2 regions of the Paenibacillus sp. D9 genome follow, and region 1 is predicted to be linked to the other one. Evidence: riboswitches for the same ligand, from Rfam matches in the RefSeq annotation. Region 1 holds a riboswitch; the other holds the start of a gene.
The links. Region 1 has a riboswitch for glycine ahead of gcvT (glycine cleavage system aminomethyltransferase GcvT). Riboswitches for the same ligand answer to the same signal wherever they lie in the genome.
Positions count from the first base shown of each region.

Region 2: it holds a riboswitch for glycine, as region 1 does, so the genes downstream of both, sdaAB (L-serine ammonia-lyase, iron-sulfur-dependent subunit beta) here and gcvT (glycine cleavage system aminomethyltransferase GcvT) in region 1, are expected to answer to the same signal.

Region 1 is NZ_JZEJ01000001.1:2,561,991-2,573,438, reverse strand. It holds gene gcvPA (aminomethyl-transferring glycine dehydrogenase subunit GcvPA) at 1-465, opposite strand, end outside; gene gcvT (glycine cleavage system aminomethyltransferase GcvT) at 476-1,600, opposite strand; glycine riboswitch at 1,917-2,016, opposite strand; gene gcvH (glycine cleavage system protein GcvH) at 2,185-2,574, shown strand; gene VE23_RS11730 (TetR/AcrR family transcriptional regulator) at 2,757-3,350, shown strand; gene VE23_RS11725 (DHA2 family efflux MFS transporter permease subunit) at 3,410-4,879, shown strand; gene VE23_RS11720 (TetR/AcrR family transcriptional regulator) at 5,052-5,588, shown strand; gene VE23_RS11715 (DUF4188 domain-containing protein) at 5,734-6,243, shown strand; gene VE23_RS25825 (carbohydrate-binding protein) at 6,358-7,689, shown strand; gene VE23_RS11705 (ABC transporter ATP-binding protein) at 8,200-9,945, shown strand; gene VE23_RS11700 (ABC transporter ATP-binding protein) at 9,967-11,448, shown strand, end outside.
Region 2 is NZ_JZEJ01000001.1:4,201,135-4,212,582, reverse strand. It holds gene VE23_RS18925 (ABC transporter ATP-binding protein) at 84-1,886, opposite strand; gene VE23_RS18915 (carbohydrate ABC transporter permease) at 2,583-3,410, opposite strand; gene VE23_RS18910 (carbohydrate ABC transporter permease) at 3,407-4,369, opposite strand; gene VE23_RS18905 (ABC transporter substrate-binding protein) at 4,435-5,700, opposite strand; gene VE23_RS18900 (DUF3626 domain-containing protein) at 5,907-6,998, opposite strand; gene sdaAA (L-serine ammonia-lyase, iron-sulfur-dependent, subunit alpha) at 7,201-8,124, opposite strand; gene sdaAB (L-serine ammonia-lyase, iron-sulfur-dependent subunit beta) at 8,093-8,818, opposite strand; glycine riboswitch at 8,909-9,022, opposite strand; glycine riboswitch at 9,023-9,124, opposite strand; gene VE23_RS18880 (sigma factor) at 9,978-10,703, opposite strand; gene clpP (ATP-dependent Clp endopeptidase proteolytic subunit ClpP) at 10,886-11,448, shown strand, end outside.

The DNA of each region.
Region 1 (11,448 bases):
GGTGTGGGCGGAGGCAAGAGCCGCCGCCTCGGACAAGGCGGTCGCGCCGTCGTACATGCTGGCGTTGGCGACAGCCATGCCGGTCAGCTCGCAGATGTAGGACTGGAACTCGAAGATCGCCTGCAGCTCGCCTTGGCTGATTTCCGGCTGATAAGGAGTATAGGCGGTATAGAATTCCGAGCGGGAGATCATATGGTTGATGACGACGGGAATATGGTGGTCGTAGAGACCGGCGCCAAGGAAGCTCGTCGTCGTTTCATGATCGGCGTTGCGGCCGGCCAGCTCCTTCAGATGGCGGAGGAGAGCCCATTCGTCGAGCGCGCCTGACATTGGCAGCGTGCCCTTGTAGCGGATCGATTGCGGAATGTCGCGGAACAGGTCTTCCAGGGTGGCCGCGGCGATCGTCTGCAGCATTTCCTGCTGGTCCTGCTCGGTCATGGGGATATAGCGATGCTGGGTCGTCATGAAGGGTTTGTCACTCCTTGGCTGATGCGGGCGATGCCGCGTTTCGTTTGTAGAAAGGGGCTTTGACGACAGCGGCCTTCAACCGTTTGCCGCGGATGTCGACCTCGACCTCGGTGCCGACAGCGGCATACTCGGCCAGGATCAGCGCGAGTCCGAGATTGCGCTTGAGCGTCGGCGACTGGGTGCCCGATGTCACTTCGCCGATCAGCCGCTCTCCGGCATAGACCTGGTAATGGGAGCGCGGGATGCCCCGCTCCAGCAGCTCGATGCCGACAAGCTTGCGGGGCACGCCGGCTTCCTTCTGCGCTGCCAGCGCGTCGCGGCCGATGAAGTCGCCCGCATCCAGCTTCACGAAAAATCCGAGTCCGGCTTCCAGAGGGGATATATCGGCCGACAGCTCCTGGCCGTACAGCGGCAGCCTCGCCTCGAAGCGCAGCGTATCGCGCGCGCCGAGACCGGCGGCCTCGAGGCCGAACGGAGCTCCGGCTTCCATCAGCGCGCGCCACAGCCTGGCCGCGTCGGGAGCCGGCGCGTACAGCTCGAAGCCGTCCTCCCCGGTGTAGCCGGTACGGGAGAGCAGCAGCTCGACGCCGCATACGGCCGCCTTCGGCAGAAACTCGAACGGCTTCAGCCCGCTCCAATCGGCCTCCGTGCAGCGGTCCAGAATCTCACCTGCGAGAGGACCCTGCAGAGCGATCAGCGCTGTGTCGTCGGAGCGGTCCTCCACCGTCACGTCCCCGATCAGATGCTCCCGCAGCCAATCGAGATCCTTGCCGATGTTGGACGCGTTGACGACAAGCATGTACTGGTCCTCGCTGATCCGGTAGACGAGCAGATCGTCGACGACGCCTCCGTCCGGATAGCACATGAGCGTATATTGGGCGGAGCCGTCTTTCAGCCTGGACACGTCGTTGGTCGTCACGCGCTGCAGGAAATCGCCGGCGAACTTGCCGGTGACGAGGAACTCTCCCATATGGGATACGTCGAACAGCCCGGCGCGCTGCCGGACAGCCTCATGCTCCTTCAGTATGCCGGTGAACTGAACCGGCAGATCCCAGCCGCCGAAGTCGATGCAGCGGGCTTCGCCGTATTCCTTGTAGAGGGAATGGAGCGGGGTCGTGCGCAGATTGGCCATGGTAGTCCTCCCTTTGTATGCTCGTACTCGAAAGTCTAGCCTGTTCGCTGATTGTTCATCTTCGCCTTGCGAGCCTTCAACGCCCGACTGATGAAGAAGCCGTCCTTGGTGCATAATGAAAGGGAGAAAAGCAAAAAGGACAGCGCAGGAAAACGACGCCCGCCGGCTGCAAAAAATCCGCAGCCATGCTGAACGTGTCATCCATGCTCTGTCCTTGGTACCTGAGAGTTACCCTGCGCATTCGTCTCCGCAGGTTTCCCCTTTGGTGACGTCGGCAAAGCGGCGGGGCCGCAAGCTTCCGTTCTCTCCAGAGGCGCGTCCCGCAAAGGTCCTTCTGCCTGAGAGATTCCCCTGCCGGGCAGGGTTACTCCTTCGGCGCCGCTTCATGTACCGGCGATCTCTCCCGTTGCGTTCATCCGCATATTCAGTTACAACCAGTTTTACAGATGGGACAACCCTGTGTCAACAGAATTTCGGACTAAAAGACATGCCGAGTGAGTTATGTTGACACAGCCGCCCGATATCGTTTACGCTTTGCGCATAGATTGCCAAACCAGGCCATGATGGGAAAGGATGAGCGTCCAGTGAGTGAGATTCGCGCAGGATTGGGCTATACGGAGGAGCATGAGTGGGCGGAAGCGGCTGGAGAGACGATTGTTCGGATCGGCATTACGGACCATGCCCAGCATCAGCTCGGGGACATCGTGTTCGTCGAGCTGCCGCAGGCTGGAGACAGCGTTGAAGCGGGACAACCTCTCGGGACGATCGAGTCCGTCAAAACGGTGTCCGACCTGTATTCCCCCGTCAGCGGAACGGTCGTCCGGGTCAACGAGGAGCTGGGCGATTCGCCGGAGCTCGTCAACAACGATCCTTTTGCCGGCGGCTGGATGATCGAGATCGACACGGGCGCCGACGCCAAGGCGGCTGTAGCGGCGCTGCTGGACGCGGAAGCTTACGCCAAGCTGACGGATTAGGCTCCCATGTGCAGCGGAGGAGGGTGCGACTCCGCACTCTCCTTTTCGCGCTTGCGGATGTCCGCTTTTTCCCATGGGCGGCTCGGCAAAGATTTGGCTAAAGGCATCCGGTCCGTTGACCGGATGCCTTTTTTTATGGTTTCATTGACTAGACCGATCGTTCTAATTCGAAAGGAGCTCCTATGGTCGACCGCAATCATACCCGGGATCGGATCGTCGAGACGGCTTCCCGCTTGTTCCTGCTGCAAGGCTATCATGCCACCGGACTGAGCCAGATCGTCAAGGAAAGCAAGGCGCCCAAAGGCTCGCTGTACCACTTTTTTCCTGAGGGCAAGGAGCAGCTCGCCATGGAATGCATTTCTCTGTCCAAGCGCGCCGTGCTGGATTCGCTGCGGAGCTGCATGGAGAGCGAGCCTTCCGTATCCAAGGCTCTCCAGGCTTTTGTGCGGGGAATTACGGAAAGCGCCGGAGCGAATGATTTCGCCGAATGCATCCCGTTCAGCTTCTGGATGTTCGTGGAGACAAGCGGCATCAGCGACGGGCTGAGGCAGGCATGCCAGACGGTATTCTCCGAATGGCAGGGAAGCCTGGAAGCGGCTCTGCGGCAAGGAGGCCTGGACCCTGAATCTGCCGTCAAATCGGCGATTCTGATCATTTCCATGCTGGAGGGCGCCGTCATTCTCGCGATGACGAACAAGGACACCCGGCCGTTCCGGCTTGTGGAGGAATTCATGCCTGTGCTAGTGAATGGAACCGATGGAGGGGTCGGAAACTAAAAAGAGACAAAGGACGGGGAAAACCCCCGTCCCAGGAGGGAAACCAGATGGAAAAAACAATGGAAGCAGCCGCTGCTCCTCAAGAAGGAGCTTCCTTCAAGGTTGTTCCGATTATGACCGCTTTGCTGCTTGCCGGATTCATCGGGATGTTCAGCGAAACGGCACTCAATATCGCGCTGAATGAGCTGATGAGCACGTTCAACGTCGAGCCTGCCACGATTCAGTGGCTTACGACCGGATTTTTGCTCGTGCTGGCGATTCTCGTGCCGATCTCGGGCTTGCTGCTCCAATGGTTCACGACGCGGCAGCTGTTCGCCGCATCGCTCGTCTTCTCGATTGCCGGCACGCTGATCGCGGCGAGCGCGCCGAGCTTCGCTTTCCTGTTCATTGCAAGGCTTGTCCAGGCGGTCGGCACCGGCCTCCTCATTCCGCTGATGTTCAACACGGTACTGGTTATCTTTCCGCCGCACAAGCGTGGAGCGGCGATGGGCATGATGGGGCTTGTCATCATGTTCGCTCCGGCGGTCGGCCCTGCCATTGCCGGCCTGTTCCTCGAGTATGCCAGCTGGAGGACGATATTCTGGACGGCGCTGCCGCTTCTGGTCGTCGCGCTTCTGTTCGGCCTGATGTTCATGAAAAACGTCTCCGAGCTTGCCCGTCCGCGGATCGATATCTATTCGATCGCGCTCTCCAGCTTCGGCTTCGGAGGCGTCGTCTACGGCTTCAGCAGCGCAGGAGAAGGCGACCATGGCTGGAGCAGCCCGAAAGTCATTATCGGAATCGCCGTCGGCATCGTCGCCTTGATCCTGTTCACCGTCCGCCAGCTGCGGATGAAGCAGCCGATGATGAATCTGAGGGCATTCCGCTTCCCGATGTTCACGCTCGGCACGCTGATGATCTTCATCGGGATGATGATCATTCTTTCCACTGTCATTCTGCTGCCTTTGTATTTGCAGGCCGGCATCGGCCTGCTGCCGCTCGCGGCGGGGCTGCTGCTGCTTCCCGGCGGACTGATCAACGGCGTCATGTCTCCGATCATGGGCAGGCTGTTCGATAAATACGGCCCCCGCTGGCTCGTATTGCCTGGTCTGGTGCTGGTGTTCGTCGTGCTTTGGCTGCTGACGGGCATCAATACGGGCACGTCCAAAGGCGAGATCATCCTCCTGCACAGCCTTCTGATGATCGGCATTTCCATGATCATGATGCCGGCCCAAACCAACGGGCTGAACCAGCTGCCGCGGGAGCTCTATCCGGACGGAACGGCGATCATGAACACCTTGCAGCAGGTTGCGGGTGCGATCGGCACAGCGCTCGCTATCAGCATCATGACGGCGGGCAGCAAGGCTTATTATGCCGACGGCAAGCATTCGCCTGCGGATCTGTCGACCGTTCCTGCGGCCATGACCCAGGGAGTTCAAAATGCTTTCCTGTTCGTCATGATATTTGCCGTGCTTGGCTTTGTATGCGCCCTGTTCATCAAGCGGGTGAAAGTCGGGAAGCAGGAGCAAGTCCATCACGCCGGACATTGATCCGACCCGACATTCGTTCTGCCCTTGCACCCCGCGCGGAGACGCGCGAGTGTTCTCCTGCGCTCCTTGGAGCGCAGGATTTTTTTTCCTGGATGGATTGACAGAATGGATGGGGGAAGTTATTTTATTTATGGATTAATAAATGGCGGATACAGGGAAGGTATAGGATCTCATGACATCGAGAGAGGAACAGGCAGCAGGACGCAGAGAGCAGATTTCAAGCGCTGCCGCCGCGCTGTTTGCCGAAAAAGGATATTACAAAACAACAACGGCGGATGTGGCTTCCGCGGTCGGCGTTACCCAGCCGTACGTCTTTCATTTTTTCCGGACGAAGGAAGCTCTTTACATGTCCGTCCTGCAGAGGGCTGCACAGCAGATCCGCGGAGCGTTCGAGGCGGTTCAGGCGCCTCCCGGCGAGCTCGAGCAGGCGATGGGCCATGCGTTCCGGGAGCTGCTGGAGGGCGGCTTCCGCATCGAGGTGCTGCTCTGCATGACGGCCCACTCCATACCGGAGCCGGGCATCCGCCAGTATGTCCAGGAGGAGTTTGCCTCCATTCATGCCGGCTTGAAGCTCCGTTTCGAACGGGCAGGCCTGGAGTTCCCGGGTTTCCGCGCGACCCAGTTCATCGGTCTCGGGCTGGCCATCGCCTTGTCCGAGCTGACAGGACTGAAACAGCTGCTGCCTTGGGAGGAGAGCTTGGATTGCTAAGCTTGGCCGCAGCTCCCGAAGCACGTTGAGGATGGAGGAAATGTACAGCAAAGTTGGTTCCGGGAATGAGAAATGCCGCTGAAGGAGCGGCCTTTTTTACCCCCGATAATTTATTGACTGATAAATAAAAAGGAGAGTGGAAGGAATGGCTAAAGCGATATCGGGAAGGTTCACCGCGGAAATGGACGGCACATTCGTTGTGTTCGTCATTGGAATGAGGATCAACAAGCTGCTGGCCGTACACAAGTGGCTGCCGGTAGTCCGCTCGATGGGGCCGATGATGCGGGAGCTTTACGGCAATCCGGATATGGGCTTCATCAGCCATGAGATGTACTTGGGCGCGCGCGGCCCTGTGCTGCTGCAGTACTGGAGATCCTACGACCAGCTGGAGCGCTATGCGCGGGGCGGCATGCATCTGGAGGCTTGGAAGAAATTCAACCGTTCCGTTGGAACGGACGGGTCGGTCGGCATCTTCCATGAAACGTATGTGATTCAGCCCGGAAGCCATGAAGCGGTCTATGGAAACATGCCGGTGATGGGACTCGCCAAGGCGGGCAGGCATGTCCCCGCTACCGGCCGCAAGGAGACGTCGCGCCGCAGAATGGGCGGAGATTCCGCTCCAGCCGTGCCGTCCCCTCCCAACCCTCATGACTGAAGGGGACAGGGGGAAATTTCTGCGGCAGGCGCTGGTATGGGCCTTCCAGCACTTGCCCGGCCGACCGCTATTTTCAAAGATATAGTCATCCCGTAAGAGAAAGGATGATGATTGATGAAGAAGGTCGACCCCAGAAGAGGAAAGCTTGACAGCCTGAAAATCTGGAGCCTGATGCTGGCTCTGCTGATGGCTGCCTTGTATCCGGCAGGCCCGCGGGTGTACGCCGAGGATTCAGCCTGGGCGCCGGGCGCAGCCTATGCGGCCAAGGCGACCGTGACGTACGCAGGAGGGCGCTATGAATGCCTGCAGGGCCACACGTCGACAGCGGGCTGGGAACCGCCGAACGTGCCCGCCCTTTGGAGGCCGATCGCCGCTGCCCCATCGCCGACGGCAAGCCCGACCGCCTCGCCGACCTCGACTCCATCTCCATCTCCATCTCCGTCTCCGATCCCATCTTCCACTTCGATTCCGACCGCATCTCCTTCCGCGACCCCGTCTCCGACCTCTACCGTCCGGCCGACGGAGGCCCCAGGAGCCGGAGCGGCGACTCCGGTCCCGCTGCGCACGATTTCCTGCAGCGCTTCGTCCTGTCTCAGCAGCGCGCTTAAAAATGCGGCAGCCGGAGACCGCATCGAGCTTGCGGCGGGCACGTACACGGGGTCCTTCTCCAGCGGTTCGCAGGGGACGGCCGCCAATCCGATCGTCCTGACGAGCGCCGACGCCTCGAATCCGGCGATCCTGTCCGGCTACTCCGCCGGTTCGGGATATGCGCTGAACATCAAAGGGAACCGCTGGATCGTCAGCAGCCTTAAATTCACCAATGCGCAAAAAGGCATCATTCTCGATCAGTCCAACGATTCCTTGATTACGCGCGTGGAAGTGTACAACATCGGCTACGAGGGCGTTCACTTCCGTGACGGCAGCTCGCGCGGCCGCATCGAGGATTCGTGGATCCACGATACCGGTGTGACGGGGGCCGGTTACGGCGAAGGCGTCTATGTCGGCTCTGCGGAGGGAGCCAGCTACAATCAGGCCGTCTATGATACCGTCATCTCCGGCGTCCGCTTCGGTCCCAACGTTCGCGCCGAGCATGTGGACATCAAGGAACGGACGCTGCGCACGGTCGTCGAGAACTGCAGCTTCGACGGAACGGGCATCAGCGGCGCCAATTATGCGGACAGCTTCATCGATGTGAAAGGAAACGACGCCGTCGTCCGGGGCAATACCGGCTACCGGAATGGAAATGCCGCCTTGCTGGACGCCTTTCAGCTGCACAAGATCGTGGACGGATGGGGCGTGAACAACCGGTTTTCGGGCAACAAGGTGTACATGGACGGCCCGGCCGGCTATGTCATCAATGCCGCCTCCGGCACGCAGGCATACGCTTCCAACAATGAGCGCAGTCCTTCCGGCGATCTGTACGCCGGCGATGTGGGCGCAGGTTGAAATTGCCTATAATCAAACTAACCGGCTCAAGTCCATTGACTTTTTTGGCGGAGCGATGATACATTGGCAAAGTGGTCTTCGGTTCGGGTATGGACCGGAGCAAAAGGATGGGGCTGAACGCCCTTTGAGGAGGATTACGGATGCGAAGCATGGCACTTGCAATGATCAAACCTGACGATGCTCGCACCAAGCGTAATCCGATGCCTCGCTGATGATCCGTTAATCATCAGGCGCACGGTTACGTTCCTGTAATCATGCGCCTCTATACGTTCCGCGACCGGAATGGCCGCCGCGGCAAGGATTCCTTATCTCCTTGCCTGCGGGCATCCGTCGGCGAAATGCAGGGCGCACCGCTTACAGGCGGCGCGCCTTTTTTGATGGACATCGGGCACTTTGCATCACGCTGGAGAGAGAAAATGACAGAGCTTGTTCAGGCACTGCGGGTAAGAGCGGATTGCGGCTCGAGCCTAAAGCGGCCCTTAACGGCTCAAAGGATTGGGGAGGTGTCCAATGTTCAGTGTAATAGGCAAGCTGGGCTGGTATTTCAAGATGGAGTGGCGGCGCTACTCTCTGGCTGTCGGGTTGTTGATCTTCGTCGGCTTTCTGGAGGTGATTCCTCCTCGTCTGCTCGGTTACACCATTGATGGAATCAGCCAGGGAAGGCTTGCGGATTCGACCTTTTACTGGATCGTGGGAGGCTGGCTGGCCATCACGATATCCAGCTATCTCATCACGTACGGCTGGATGTCCCGCCTGTTCGGCGGAGCCAACTTGCTGGAGCGGCTGCTTCGGGGCAAACTGATGGGCCAGTTCATGAGAATGACCCCGACTTTCTATGAGCGCAACCGGACGGGAGACCTTATGGCCCGCTCGACGAACGATCTGTGGGCGATCTCGATGACGGCCGGCTTCGGTATCCTGACGCTGGTGGATTCCACGGTGTGGATGCTGACGCTGCTCGGCATGATGGTATTCCTGATCAGCTGGAAGCTGACGCTGGCAGCTCTGCTGCCGCTGCCGATCATCGCGCTGCTGATGGCCGTCTTCGGCCGCATGATCCATGACCGCTTCATCAAGGCGCAGGACGCCTTCGGGGAGCTCAATGACGAAGTGCTTGAATCCGTATCCGGCGTACGCGTCGTCCGCGCCTATGTGCAGGAAGAGGCGGACCGGGACCGGTTCCATGCCAAGACGAACGAAGTTCTCCGCCGCAACATCGCGGTCGCGCGCGTCGACGCTCTGTTCGAGCCGGTGAACAAGATCCTGGTCGGACTGAGCTACATTATCGGCCTTGTTTATGGCGGAGTACTCGTATTTCAGGGCGAAATCACGCTGGGCGATCTCATTTCCTTCAATATCTTCCTCGGCATGCTGATCTGGCCGATGTTCGCCATCGGCGAGCTGATCAACGTCATGCAGCGGGGCAGCGCCTCGCTCGACCGCGTGGAGGAAACGCTGCACACGCCTGCGGACGTCGAGGACAAAGGCGACCTCGTCCAAGTGGAGCAGCCGGGCGAAATCATGTTTTCCGACGTCACGTTCCGCTATCCGTCCTCCAAGGAGGATAACCTCTCGAACGTCAGCTTCCGGCTGCCTCGCGGCGGGACGCTGGGCATCGTCGGGCGCACGGGAAGCGGCAAAACGACGGTTCTGAAGCAGCTCATCCGGGAATATCCGGCAGGCGCCGGAGAAGTGGCCGTGAGCGGAGTCTCCATCGATCGAATACCGCTTGACCGCCTTCTGGGCTGGTTCGGCTATGTTCCGCAGCAGCCGATCCTGTTCTCCCGAACGATCCGCGAGAATATCCTGTTCGGTGCCCATGGGGCGACGGAGGAGGATTTGGAGCGTGCGCTCGTCCGCGCTTCCTTTGCCAAGGATGTGCTGTTCCTGCCCGATGGCCTGGAAACGCTCGTCGGCGAGAAGGGCGTCGCTCTCTCCGGAGGGCAGAAGCAGCGCGTCAGCATTGCCCGGGCGCTCATCGCCGATCCGGAAATCCTGCTTCTCGACGATGCCCTATCGGCCGTCGATGCGAAGACGGAGGCCGAGATCATCGAGGGCATCCGCACGGAGCGGGCAGGCAAAACGACCATCATTACGACGCACAGGCTGTCGGCCGTCCAGCACGCCGATCTGATTCTCGTTATGGAGAACGGCAGGATCGTGGAGGAAGGCACCCATGAGCAGCTGCTGCAGCAAGGCGGCTGGTACCGGGAGCAATACGATCGGCAGCAGCTCGAAGCATTCGTTGAATCATAATCGCAAAGAAGGTGAAAACAAGTGAATCAACCGAAAACAGGCAAGCGGCTGCTGCAGTACGCCCTCCTATTTAAAAAACAAATCGTGTTAGCCCTTATTCTGCTCACCTTCGCGGTCTGCGCCGAAATGGTCGGTCCGCTGCTCGCAAAGCGAATGATCGACAACAATATCCTCGGCATCGAGAAGCCTTGGATTTCCGTGGAATCGGCGGCAGACGGAAGCGTCCCCTACAACGGGAGCCTGTACGTCCGCTCCGACCGTGCGGACAGCCTCAAGAGCAGCGGCCCGCAGCTGAACATCGTGCAGGAAGGCAGCAAGTTCTACTCGATCGAAGGAACGCTGCCGGAAGGCAAGCGCAAAGTGGAAAACGGCGAGCTCCTGCTGACTTCGGCAGACGGGAGCAAGCACGCTTATCCCGCCGCCAGCATGTCCCGCGATGAAGTCTATGCGTTCTACAAGCCGGAGCTGAATCCGCTTCTCGTGCTTGCTGCCGCTTACTTCGGCCTGCTGGTCATCGCAGCCATCTTCACCTACGGCCAAAAGCTGCTGCTGCAGACGACTGCGAACCGCATCGTACAGCGCATGCGCGAGGATGTATTCGCCCATACGCAGCGTCTTCCGGTCCAGTATTTCGACAATCTGCCCGCAGGCAAGGTCGTGTCGAGAATTACGAACGACACGGAATCGATCCGGGAGCTGTTCGTCGCCGTGCTGGCCAACTTCTTCTCGGGCATCGTCTATATGGCGGCGATTCTGGGCGCCTTGTTCATTCTCAGCCCTACCGTAGCCTGGTTCGCCATACCGGTGTTTCCGATCCTCTTCATCTGGATCGTCTTCTACCGCCGCCTGGCCGGCCGCTACAACAGCGTCATCCGCGCGAAGCTCAGCGACATCAACGCCATGATCAACGAATCCATCCAGGGGATGAGCATCATCCGAGTCTTCCGCCGCGAGCGCAGCACGGCGCAGGAGTTCAAGGAAATGAACGATGAGTTCTACTCCTTCCAGATCAAGCTGCTCAAGCTGAATTCGTGGACCTCACACAACCTTGTGAACGTCGTGCGGAACCTGATCTTCCTGGCCGTCATCTGGATGTTCTGGGGAGGGGAGCTTGGAGCGGCCGTGACCGTGGGCATCATGTACGCCTTCATCGATTACATGAACCGCATGTTCCAGCCGATCGTGGGCATCGTGAACCAGCTCACCAATCTGGAGACGGCAAGGATATCGGCCGGACGGGTGTTCGAGCTGATGGACGAACCGGGAACGGAGGTTTCCACCGGTTCAATGCCCCGCTATCGAGGAGAAGTCGCTTTCGAGGACGTGACCTTCGCCTACAAAAAAGACGAGAACGTTCTGCGCAACATCTCCTTTACCGCCGCGCAGGGACAGACGGTCGCCCTCGTCGGGCATACCGGCTCGGGCAAAAGCTCCATCCTCAACCTGCTGTTCCGGTTCTATGATATCGAGCATGGCCGGATCACGATCGACGGAATGGACGTC
Region 2 (11,448 bases), 1.6 Mb from region 1:
GAGATCTTTCCAGCTCCTCTGCGCCCGCTGCGCCTGTGCTCCTCTGCACCTGTGCCCCTCTGCGCCTGCATAAGCCTGCAGAGCTACATCTGCAGCTGTTTCAAATGATAGAACTCGCCCTTGAGGGCGATCAGCTCGTCGAACGTGCCCGTCTCGACGATCCTCCCGCGCTTCATGACCACGATCCGGTCCGCATGGCGGATCGTAGACAGCCGGTGCGCGACGATGAAGGTCGTGCGACCCTTGATGAGCTGCTGCATCGCCTGCTGCACATGAAATTCCGAGGCGTTGTCGAGAGCCGACGTCGCCTCGTCGAGGACGATGACCTGCGGATCCCGCACGAGCGCGCGGGCGATCGCGATGCGCTGGCGCTGGCCGCCGGACAGCTTGCCTCCATGCTCGCCGACCATCGTGTCGACGCCGTGCGGCAGCCTGCCCACCATTTCCGACAGATGGGCCAGCTCCACGACCTCCATCAGCCTCTCGTCCGTGATGCCCTTCAGCCCGTAGGTGATATTGTCCCGGATCGAGCCGGAGAAGAGGATGTTCGTCTGCGGCACCACGGCCAGATGGCGGCGGTATTCCGACAGATCCAGCTCGGACAGCGGAACCCCGTCCACGCTCACCTGCCCCGAGCTGGGCTCAAGGAAACCGATGACGAGATTGAGGATCGTCGACTTGCCTGCCCCCGATTCTCCGACAAAAGCGACGCACTCGCCGGCCTTAACCTCCAGCGACAGCTCCTCCAATACATGCTGCTCGCTGTCCTTGAACTTCAGCTGGACGTCCGAGAAGCGGTATTCGCCGGCCACCTTGGGCAGCTTGAGCTTGCCGGCATTGTTCTCGATGTCCGGGGATTTCAGAATCTCCGTAATGGACGAGATGGACTCGAACCCCTTGGCAATCATCGGATATACGTTCATTAGAGCCGTAATCGAGCCGAGAATCATGCCGAAATACCCCTGGTACATGACGATGCTGCCGACCGGAATTTCGTTGGTGTAAGCGAGATAGGCGGTGAACAGCAGGCAGACGACCTGCACGATCTGGAACGTGACCCAGTTGGAGGCGCCGAAGTAGGCTTCGACGAGATCCATCCGGTAGCCCTTGCCCTGCAGCCGCTTCAGCGTCGTGTCGATGCGGTCGATCTCGACCTGCTCCAGCCCGTGAGCCTTGGTGACCGGAATCATCTCCACCATCTCCGACACATGGGAGCTCATCGTCTCGATTTCCTTGCGGAACTCGCTGTTGCTCTGCTTGATCCGCCGGCGGAACAGCCTCATCACCGCGATCGCGGAAGGAACCGTGACGAGGAAGAACAGCGAGACGAGCCAGTTGGTATACAGCGTGAGGCCGAACGCGATGATGACGTTCAGGATTGCCGGGAATAGCGCCAGCATCAGCTGCTTGGACATGCCCTCCACCGCCTCGACGTCGCGAAGCACCTTGGACTGGAGCCGGCCGGCCTGCAGCTCGCGGTGGGAATTGATTGAGAGCTGCTGCAGCTTGCGCACCATCGCTCCGCGCAGCCCCGCCTCGACGGTGCGGATGGCGCGGCTGAGGAAGCTCACGTAGGCGGCATGGGTCGGGATATTCTGAAGCACGACGACCAGCAGCACCGCGAAGTTGAGCCAGAGCTCCCGCATGGAATGCTGGGAGGGCTGGGCGACGATGTTGATGACATTGGCGGTGACGATCGGCAGCAGATAGACCGGCAGGCTTTTGATCACCATGAACATCAGCGAGATGCCGAGATTCATGAAGTTGCCTTTATACAGCGACAGGAGGTATTGGAAGGAAGTTCGGTTCCCCTCCTGCACCGCCTGCTGGAACGTTCGTTCGAATGAATTGCCGGGCAGTTCGGCTTGCGCGGCTCGGTTGAACATGATGGACCACCCTCGTTAAGTTGTTAGGCTAACAAAATGAACCTATGCATCAGGTCAGGGGAACTATAAGAGATGACCTTGCCCGGTGTCAATGCCCATGGAGGGAAAAAGGACGGGAACGATTGGGCTGGCGTTGCTCCTGCACCGGCAGAGGGAAGCCAGAGCGCTTGCAGCCGCGCCTTCGGCTTGCGGAAAACGGAAGCCGCGGCGGGCGGCAAGCACCGACATGCCGATCACCCTCGCGCAGGGTGCACACGAGGGCGTGGAATGCCGCATGCCGTGACCCCGTGCGAAGGCGCATATACAAGGGGCGATGTCATGCACCCCGTGAAAAGCGCACATACAAGGCGCGATGTCCTGCACCCCTTGATAAGCGCACATACAAGGCGCGATGTCATGCACCCCGTGATAAGCGTACATACAAGGCGCGATGTCATGCACCCCGTGAAAAGCGCACATACAAGGGGCGGTTTGCCGCGCATCGCGCATCTTGTGCAGGTGCACGCGAACTACACCGTATGCCGCGTTCCTCGCACAGACACTTCGCATCCCGTTCAAGGCGCAGCCGCGACTCCCGGGACCCGTGTGTCTTTGCCTAACAGCAGCAAAAAAAGAGCCGCCCTTCGGCCGATGAGGCCTTGGACAGCTCGCTCCCATGAATTGAAGCCACGCTTTTCCCCGACTCCCGCTCCCGCTTCAGCTCTTGATCGCGCCTGCTGCGATATCCGAGATGAACTGCTTGCTGATGAACAGGAACAGAAGGATAAGAGGAATGACCGCAAGCAAGGTTCCGGCGATGACCATGGAATAATCCGTCACGTAAATCCCGTTCAGCGACGCCAGCGCCACCTGAAGCGTATATTTGCGCTCGTCGGTCAGGATGATCAGCGGCCACAGGTAGTCGTTCCACGCTCCGATGAAGGTGAAGGCGCCGAGGAAGGAAAGCGCGGGCCGCAATATCGGCAGGGCGACGTTCCAATAGAGGCGCAGGAAGCCGCAGCCGTCGATGCGGCCGGCATCCAGCAGCTCGGACGGCACCGATTCCTGTGCGTACTGCCGGATCCAGAAAATCCCGAACGCATTGGCCATTCCCGGAATGATCAGCGCCTTGAACGTGCCGACCCAGCCGAATTTGGCCATAATGACGAAGGAAGGCACGAGCGACAGCTGGGACGGCGCCATCATGGTCGCCAGCAGCAGGACGAACAGCATTTTTTTGCCCGGGAAATCGAACTTGGCGAACGTGAAGCCCGCAAGCGAATCGAAGAACAGCACCAGCAGGGTGCAGGCGGAGGCGACGAACAGCGTATTCCAGAACGCTCCGAAGAAATCGACGTTGTCGAACACCCGGCCGATGTTGTCGAGAAGCTGGGTGCCGAACCACAGCTTCGGCGGGAAGCTGTAAATATCCGATGTCGTGCGCGTCGCCATGACGAGCAGCCAGTAGAACGGGAAGATCGATATCAGCAGCCCGATGGCGAGGCCGATATGGAGCAGGACCGATTTGGTTCTCGTCGCCATCATTTCACCCCCTGCCCGCGGGTTGGCCCGCCTTGGACGAACAGCCCATTCACGATCGAGAAGATTGCGATCAGGACGAACATCCCCCAGCCGACGGCCGCGCCGTAGCCGAAGTAGTTATGGATGAACGCTTCGCGGTACAGGTACAGCACGATCGTGAGGCCTCCACCGCTGACCCCTCCGTCATTGCCCGCGAGCACCTGCGGCTCGGTAAAGATCTGCATGCCTCCGATGGTCGAGGTAATCAGCGTAAAAAGGATGATCGGCCTCAGGTTCGGAATCGTAATCCGGAAAAAGGATTGGACGGTCGAAGCCCCATCGATTTTGGCGGCTTCGTAGAGGACGCTCGGGATGCTTTGCAATCCGGCCAGGTAGATGATCGCGTTGTAGCCCGCCCAGCGCCAGATGACCATGACGGACACCGCGAGCTGGATGCCCCAGGTTTTGTTCAGCCATTCGATCGAGTTCAGGCCCATGAGGTTCAGGACATAGTTGAGCAGGCCGTAGTTGTTGGAAAAGATCGTGCCGAACACGATCGCCACCGCCACAAGCGAGGTGACGTTCGGCATGAAATAGCCGATCCGGTAGAAGGTCCGGAACCGGACGAATGAGGAATTGAGCAGGAACGCGACGGCCAGCGCGAGGAACAGCATCGGAACCGTCGAGTAAATCCAGATGAGCAGCGTGTTGCCGACCGCCCTCCAGAATTCGGGATCGGTCAGCATGAAGCGGTAATTGTTCACGCCGTTGTAGCTCATCCTCCCGATTCCATCCCACTTTTGGAAGGAAAGATACATGGAGAAGGCGATCGGGAACAAGCCGAAAATGGCGAACAAGATGTAAAAAGGCGATATGGCCAAGTATTCCTTCCGATGCCTCCATAGTCTCGAAGCCAAGCTGCCTTTGAGGCGCGGGGGTACGGGAGCACGGGCAGGCTCCGCGTTCAGCATGGGATTGCCCATTGAGGTGACCTCCTGTCAGCCATTGATCTTGGAAATGCACTCTGCACAGCGGGCAGCGGCCCGCATCAGCGCAGCAGTTCTTTTTTGATCCGGCTTATCGCGTCTTTCCAGGCTTTGTCGGGATTTTTGCCCTGCAGGGCGACGGAGGTCAGCTCACGGCCGACGATTCCGTTCACATTCGAATACTTGCCTCCGAAGTAGGCCGGCTTCACGTTGCGCGCGGATTCCGAGAAAATCTCGCCGGTCGCCTGATTGCCGAAGAAAGGCTCCTTCTCCTTCATGATAGGATCGTCCAGCGCTTTGGCGGCGGAAGGGAACAGATTGAGATTTTTATAGGACTGAATCTGATTGTCGGGATTTTGAAGGTAGCGGATGACTTCGAAGGCCTCTTGCGGGTATTTGCTCGTCTTCATGATGGCGAGGAAGGAGCCGCCGTTGTTGCCGTCTCCGCCCGGAGCCCGGGCGACTCTCCATTTGCCGCTCGTATCCGGCGCGGCCTCCTCCAGAACCTCCTTCATCCAGACGGCCCCGACGAAGGAGGCGATGCTGCTGTTGTTCATGGCTGCGCTCCATTCGCTCGTGAAGGCGTTTGCATTGCCAGACAGTTTCAATTGGGCGGCCTTGACGGCCAGATTCCAGGCGTTCTTCATCGAGGAGGCAGGCGTATCGCCGATGAATTCGTCCTCCTTGGAGAAATAAATGCGGTCGGATTGGGCATTGGCCTGGGTGTAGACGTTGTTGACGTTGTCGAGCATCTTGACCTTGCCGGCAAAATGATCCTGAAGCTTCTTGCCTGCGTCGAGATAGCTCTCCCACGTTCCGAGCTGCTTATGCACGTCTTCCGGATCCGACGGGAGGCCGGCTTCCCGGAACAGATCGGCCCGATAGAACAGAGCGGTCGGCCCCGTATCGATCGGCAGGGCGATCATCGTTCCTTCCGGCGTGACGCCGAAATTCCATTTCCAGTCGAGGAAATCCGGCTCGATCTCCTTGGCTCCGAGGTCGTACAGATCGTAGAAGCGGTCTGAGCTGACGAACAGCTCGGACACCCAATCGTTGAAAGCGACGATATCGGGTCCTGCGGAGCCGGCGGCGAGCGTCGTTTTCAGCTTGGACTTGAAGTCGCCTCCGATTTTCTGCGCGTTGATGCGGATGCCCGGGAACTTCTGCTCGACGGACTTGATGAGGCCGTCGTCGAGGCTTCGGTTCCAATACCAGAGTGTAAGCGTTTTCGTTTTCTCGGTTGGAGAAGTGCTGCCGCAGCCTGCGGCGATCATGGCAAGAATCAGCATGCATAAGCCGACCATTCTGGTTTTGACCACTTCCGCCATTCCTCCTGACTTGTGGACTGCCTCGGCGCGGCTGCGGCCGCAGCCGCGTCGCGCCCCATTCGCCTAACCGTACTATTTTATTCCGGCCTCCGCAGAATTTGCGCACAAAACGGATTTCCTTTCCATACCCATCTCCAGACATTTTGAAACCGTAATCGGCGGAAATAGGCTCCTCAATGATACCTCTCGCATTTTTTGATATCGGCTCATTCCGGCGTGCGCCGAGGATGCCCGTACTGCACGAGCACATGCCATAGCTGCTTCAGCTCCTGCAGAACTGCCGGGTAGTCGCCCCTGCCGCTCCATGCGGCCGGATTCCGCTTCAAATCCATGGCCGCACAGCCGATCTGGAAGGCATCGATCTCTCCGTTGCGAGCGATCCTCCGGGCAAGGGAAGGCATGGAAGGCCCTCTAAAATCGGTCGGAACCTCGTCCGCCTTCAGGAAAAAGCCCATATGCCAGTACAAGCGGATGGAATACCGGCGGCAAATGAGTTCTAAAAGCTTTCCGGTCCCGGTGCCCTTGAAGCACGGATCCGCGACAAGCAGCTCCACATCCTCTTCCAGCGAAAGGCCCCCGTGGATTTGCGCCTCAATATAGTGGTCGAGATTTCGTACCGATTCTCCCCCGATATCGCCGGCGAACGGCTTCTCAAGCCTGTCGATTGTAGGGCCGAGCAGCTTTTGGACCGTCAGCTCACGTTCGCCGATCGCAAACCCGCCGTAATGCGCATCCTTCAGGAGGGCAGCCGCAACGAGGCCGAACTCCTCGAAAGTACCCTTCTCCCTGCGCTCCAGATGGGAATCCAAATAAGTGAACGTACAGCGCCTGGAGACAGCCGGAGAGAGCAGAAAGTAGCAGGAGCCGAATCGCGGAGCGGGACCTTCCGGATGCTGCATGACATTCAGAGCCCCATACTTGGGCCGCTCGCTGTTGGCCGCGCCGCCGGTCTGATAAGCGCCGCCAAACATCCTCTCCTCCCAGATGTCGCGTTCCCCGCCGGGATACGCCGACACGCTTCCGCTCGAGAGCATGGTTTCGAACTGGCTTTTGTATTCCCCCTGTTCGAGCAGCGCTTCAGCCACGCTTTTCATGCTGTGGTCCGGCCGGTCGGGATGGAAATGGAGCGCGACCGGGGCATGGGCCTGCAGCTTCGCAACCGCCTCATCCAACGAGGCCCGGCCGATGCCAGTCAGACGAAGGACATCGCCGATGGCTTGGTCCGCCTCGCTCTTTCGGCTTCTGGCATAAGCGGCGACATGCTCCAAAGCTTTCCGCTGGGACAGCGTCAATTCCACGGGCATGACGATTCCTCCTTTCAGCAGGGTCTACCTCTTCTCCCTCGCCGCTTGAATCTCCTTCCGCGCATATGCCGAATTAGCGGCATACTGACGGCCTATCGGCACGGCATGATGCCAAGCCTGACGGCGGTTCCTGGGTTCCAGCCTCAATTCAGCGCGCAAAAAAGCCCCTGCGAGGGGGCCTTGAATCCGATATCGGTCAAGCTTCCGCATTGCCGCGCTCATCCTCCGCTTTGCGCAGAGGACGGCCTTTCTTGCGCAGCTCGCTCATGAGCTTCTTGCCGGTCGGCGTCTGCGCCAGCCCGCCGCCTGCAGTCTCGCGGTGCTTCTCCGGCATCGCAGCGCCGACCTCCAGCATCACCTGCACGACCTCGTCGGAAGGAATGACGCTCCGCACGCCGGCAAGCGCCATATCGGCGGCCGCCAGCGCCGTGACGGCGCCGAAGCCGTTGCGCACGATGCACGGAATCTCCACCAGCCCGCCGACCGGATCGCAGATCAGGCCGAGCGAGTTTTTAAGCGCGAGTCCGACTGCGTGTACAGCCTGCTCCGGCTTGCCGCCGCGCAGCTCCGCAAGCGCTCCGGCCGCCATGCCGATCGCGGAGCCGACCTCCGCCTGGCAGCCGCCCTCCGCTCCGGATACGAAGGAGTTGTTCGCGATGACGTAGCCGATCGCGCCGGCTGCGAACAAGCCGTAGGTCATCTCGTCGTCGCTCCAGCCGAAGCGCTCCTGCGTGCTGACGAAGACGCCGGGAATGATGCCGCAGGAGCCTGCCGTCGGAGTCGCCACAATGCGGCCCATGGAAGCATTCACCTCCGACACGGCCAGCGCATACGCCATGGCGCGCCCCGCATCGCCGCCGAGGCTCGGCTCTCCGGCCGCGTTGTAAGCCGCGACCCGCTGGGCGTCGAGCCCGGTCAAGCCGCTGCGGGATGTCGTGTCCCGCGTCAGGCCGTTATGGACGGCATCCTTCATGATGCCGTAATAGTCCTTCATCGCCGCGAATTCCGCCTCGGGCTCGCGGCCCGATTCGCGCGACTGCTGCTCCAGCATGAGACGGCCGATGCTCAGGCCGCTTTCGCTGCAGCGCTCACTCAGTTCCTTCAGCGTCCGGAAGTTCATCGTCGTTCCCCCTGTCATCGTTCAAGTCCATATAATCCGTCTGAAGCACATGCGGCATTCGGCCGATCCGCTCCATCAGTCCCGCTTGCACCGGAGCATCCAGCTCCACCACGGCCAGCGCCTCTCCCTGGCGCTCCATGCGGCTGAGCGACAGCCCGCCGATGTTGAGCCCTTCCTCCTGCAGCGCCGCCGAGAGCGCCGCGATGACGCCCGGCTGGTCCCGGTGCCGGATGAGCAGCGTCGGGTAGGAGCAGCTGAATTTCACTGCGAAGCCGTTCACCTCCACAACCTCCACGTTGCCTCCGCCGATCGAAGTGCCGAGCAGAGACAGCTTGCGACCTCCGTCCGCAGCGGTCAGATCGAGCCGGACCGTGTTGGGATGGGGGAACAGCCCTTTCCCCTCCTGGAATACCAGGTCCATGCCAGCCTCCTCGGCCAGCTCGACCGAGTCGGGCAGACGCGGGTCATCCGTATGGAAGCCCATGAGCCCGCCTGTGACGGCTGTATCCGTGCCATGTCCTTGATAGGTGGCCGCGAAGGAGCCGAAAAAAGAAATTTTCGCTTCCTGCGGCATTTCTCCCAGCAGCCTGCGCCCCGCAAGCCCGATTCGCGCCGCCCCCGCCGTATGGGAGCTGGAAGGTCCGACCATGGCCGGGCCGATAATGGAAAACACGTCTTTGAACCGCACAGCCATTCTCCTTCGTCTTGAGTGTTGTAAAGGCCGAAAAAAGGGACAGAGCAGAAGAATGCGCCGAAAGAAGGGCGTGCCGCCCATTCCCAGCGATTCTTCCGCTCTGTCCTTTGTACCTGAGAGTTGCCTCGCTTCCCGCTCCGCGAGTTTCCCCTTGGGTGATTCCATGCGCGCCTGTGCGCGGCCACGGAATTCTCTCCAGAGATGCGTCCGGCAAAGGTCCTTTTGCCTGAGAGATTCACCCTGTCCCCAGGGCTTACTCCTTCGGCGCCGCCCCGTGTTACAGGTAGTCTCTCCCGCTGCCTTCATCCGCTCTATTCAATTAATGGATTTCGTCAGATTGCAAACGTTATCTACACTCATTATATGCAGGAGCGCGGCCATCTTCAACCTGCAGTCCGCGGGCAGGATGACCGACGGGAGCAATGATGCGAAAAGGCGGTCATGGAGCTGCACGGGACCGGCCATAGCGAAGATCGAGCAATGGCACGCTGCACGGAGCCGGCTCTGCTTGCACGCTGGGCGGTGCATGCTGCAGGGAGCCGGCTCTGCTTGCCGACTGCCGATCCATGCTGCATAGCCGTCCGTGCGATTATCGGCATGGAGCCGGCTCTGCTTGCACGCTGGGCGGTGCATGCTGCTGGAAGCCGGCTCTGCTTGCCGACTGTCTTTTTAACAGCATCTTCTTCCGTATCGGACATACGATCCGCTATTTCAACTTAAATGCCCGTTCAAAAAAATTTAACGGACATAGGATACCTTATTTTAGTGAAAACACCTCGAAACGGGCTGTTTTCCCACAAATAGCGGATCGTATGTCCGATAGCTCGGCGAAATCGGCAATAATTTCTAAATAACGGATCGTATGTCCGATACCGCCGCCTGACAACGCCGAATCCGAGTCAAGGACTGGACTGCCGCCGAGAAGCGCCCTTCCACGACAAAAAAACCGATAGACAGTCCAAATAAGCTCATAGACAGTCCAAGCAACCGGATAAGCCGTTCAAACAAGTCTACACACAGCCAAAACAGGCCGCAACCCGTCTCGGTTACGGCCTCCTTGCGTGCTTATCCCTTCTTTTCTGGCTGCTTGGATTCGACCCGAAGCTCAGTGTGGATACAGTCAAATCCAGCGTGAAAACGGCAGCTAGCCGAGACCAGCTCATCCCGCCATGCCGTACGACGCCCAGCCGCCGGCGGAGGCGTAGAGTCCGCTTCCGCCCAGCATCGCCTGCGGTCCCCGATGAACTGCGGCGGCATGGGCGCTTGCGCCAATGATGCCGACCGCCACGGCCGGCTCCAGCACATCCTGCTCGGCGAGAGCCGCGATGGCGGCCGCATCGCCCGTGCGGACCGCGGCCGCCAGACCGCGCAGACGCGCCAGGAGCGCTTCGTCGGACGGCTCCCGCAGGCCGCCGGCTTGCAGATCGCGCCTGACGACGTCAAGCGAACGCCGGGCTCGGTGGAAGGCGGCCTTAACCGCGCCTTCCGTCGTCAGGAGAAGCTCCGCCGTCTCCCGGATGGAACGGTCCATGACCTCGCGCAGCAGCCATACCGACAGCTGCAGCGGAGACAGCCTGAGCTCCAACGGGCGCAGAAGCTCCTCCAGCTCCCAGCTCGCCGCCGGCTGGACGGCCCCCGCCTCCTCCCGCTCGGGCATAGTCCGACGGCGGAGAGCTTCCCTGCGCAAATGGTCCGTCCACAGGTTCCGGGCGATGCGCAGCAGCAGCGCCAGGCGATTGGCATGCTCCCGCCAGATCGGGGCTGCGAGCGCCCTGCACCAGGCCGACTGCTCCAGATCCTCCGCTTCCCAGGCGCTGCGGGTCAGCGCCAGGCAATACCTTCTCAGCGCCGCGCGCTCTTCCTCCAGCTCCAGCCCCGTCTCCATCGGCGGCATCCCCTTTCAATTCGCATAGTTATTCTGACCGGTAAACGAATGATCCTGCCAAAAGGATACGAAAGGCAGAGGAATTTCTTTTCCGCGATTCAGCCGTATCCTTTCCCTACCCGTCATCCGTTTACCAGTGGCAAAACCATTCCGACCCATCCAGCGAAGGAGGATGACGACCTGTGACCCATATCCCTTATGTCGTGGAGCAGACCAACAAGGGGGAACGCTCCTATGATATTTATTCCCGGCTGCTGAAAGACCGCATCGTATTCATCGGCACGGCGATCGAGGACAATATGGCCAACGCGGTCATCGCGCAGCTGCTGTTCCTGGCCGCCGACGATCCCGACAAGGACATTCATATGTACATCAACAGCCCGGGCGGCTCCACGAGCGCCGGCCTCGCCATCTACGACACGATGCAGTTCGTGAAGCCGGATGTCCGGACGCTCTGCACCGGCACGGCCTTTTCCATGGCGGCCTGGCTCCTGCTCGCGGGAACCAAGGGCAAGCGGGGAGCTCTGCCGAACAGCGAGGTCATGCTCCATCAGCCTTCCGGAGGAGCGCAGGGCCAGGCCAGCGATATCGCCATTTCCGCCACGCGCATCCTGAAGTTGAGGGACAAGATGAACCGGATCGCAGCGGAGCGCACGGGCCAGCCGCTGGAGCGCATCGAGCGGGATACGGACCGCGACACGTTCCTGTCCGCCGAAGAGGCGCAGGAATACGGAATCGTGGACCA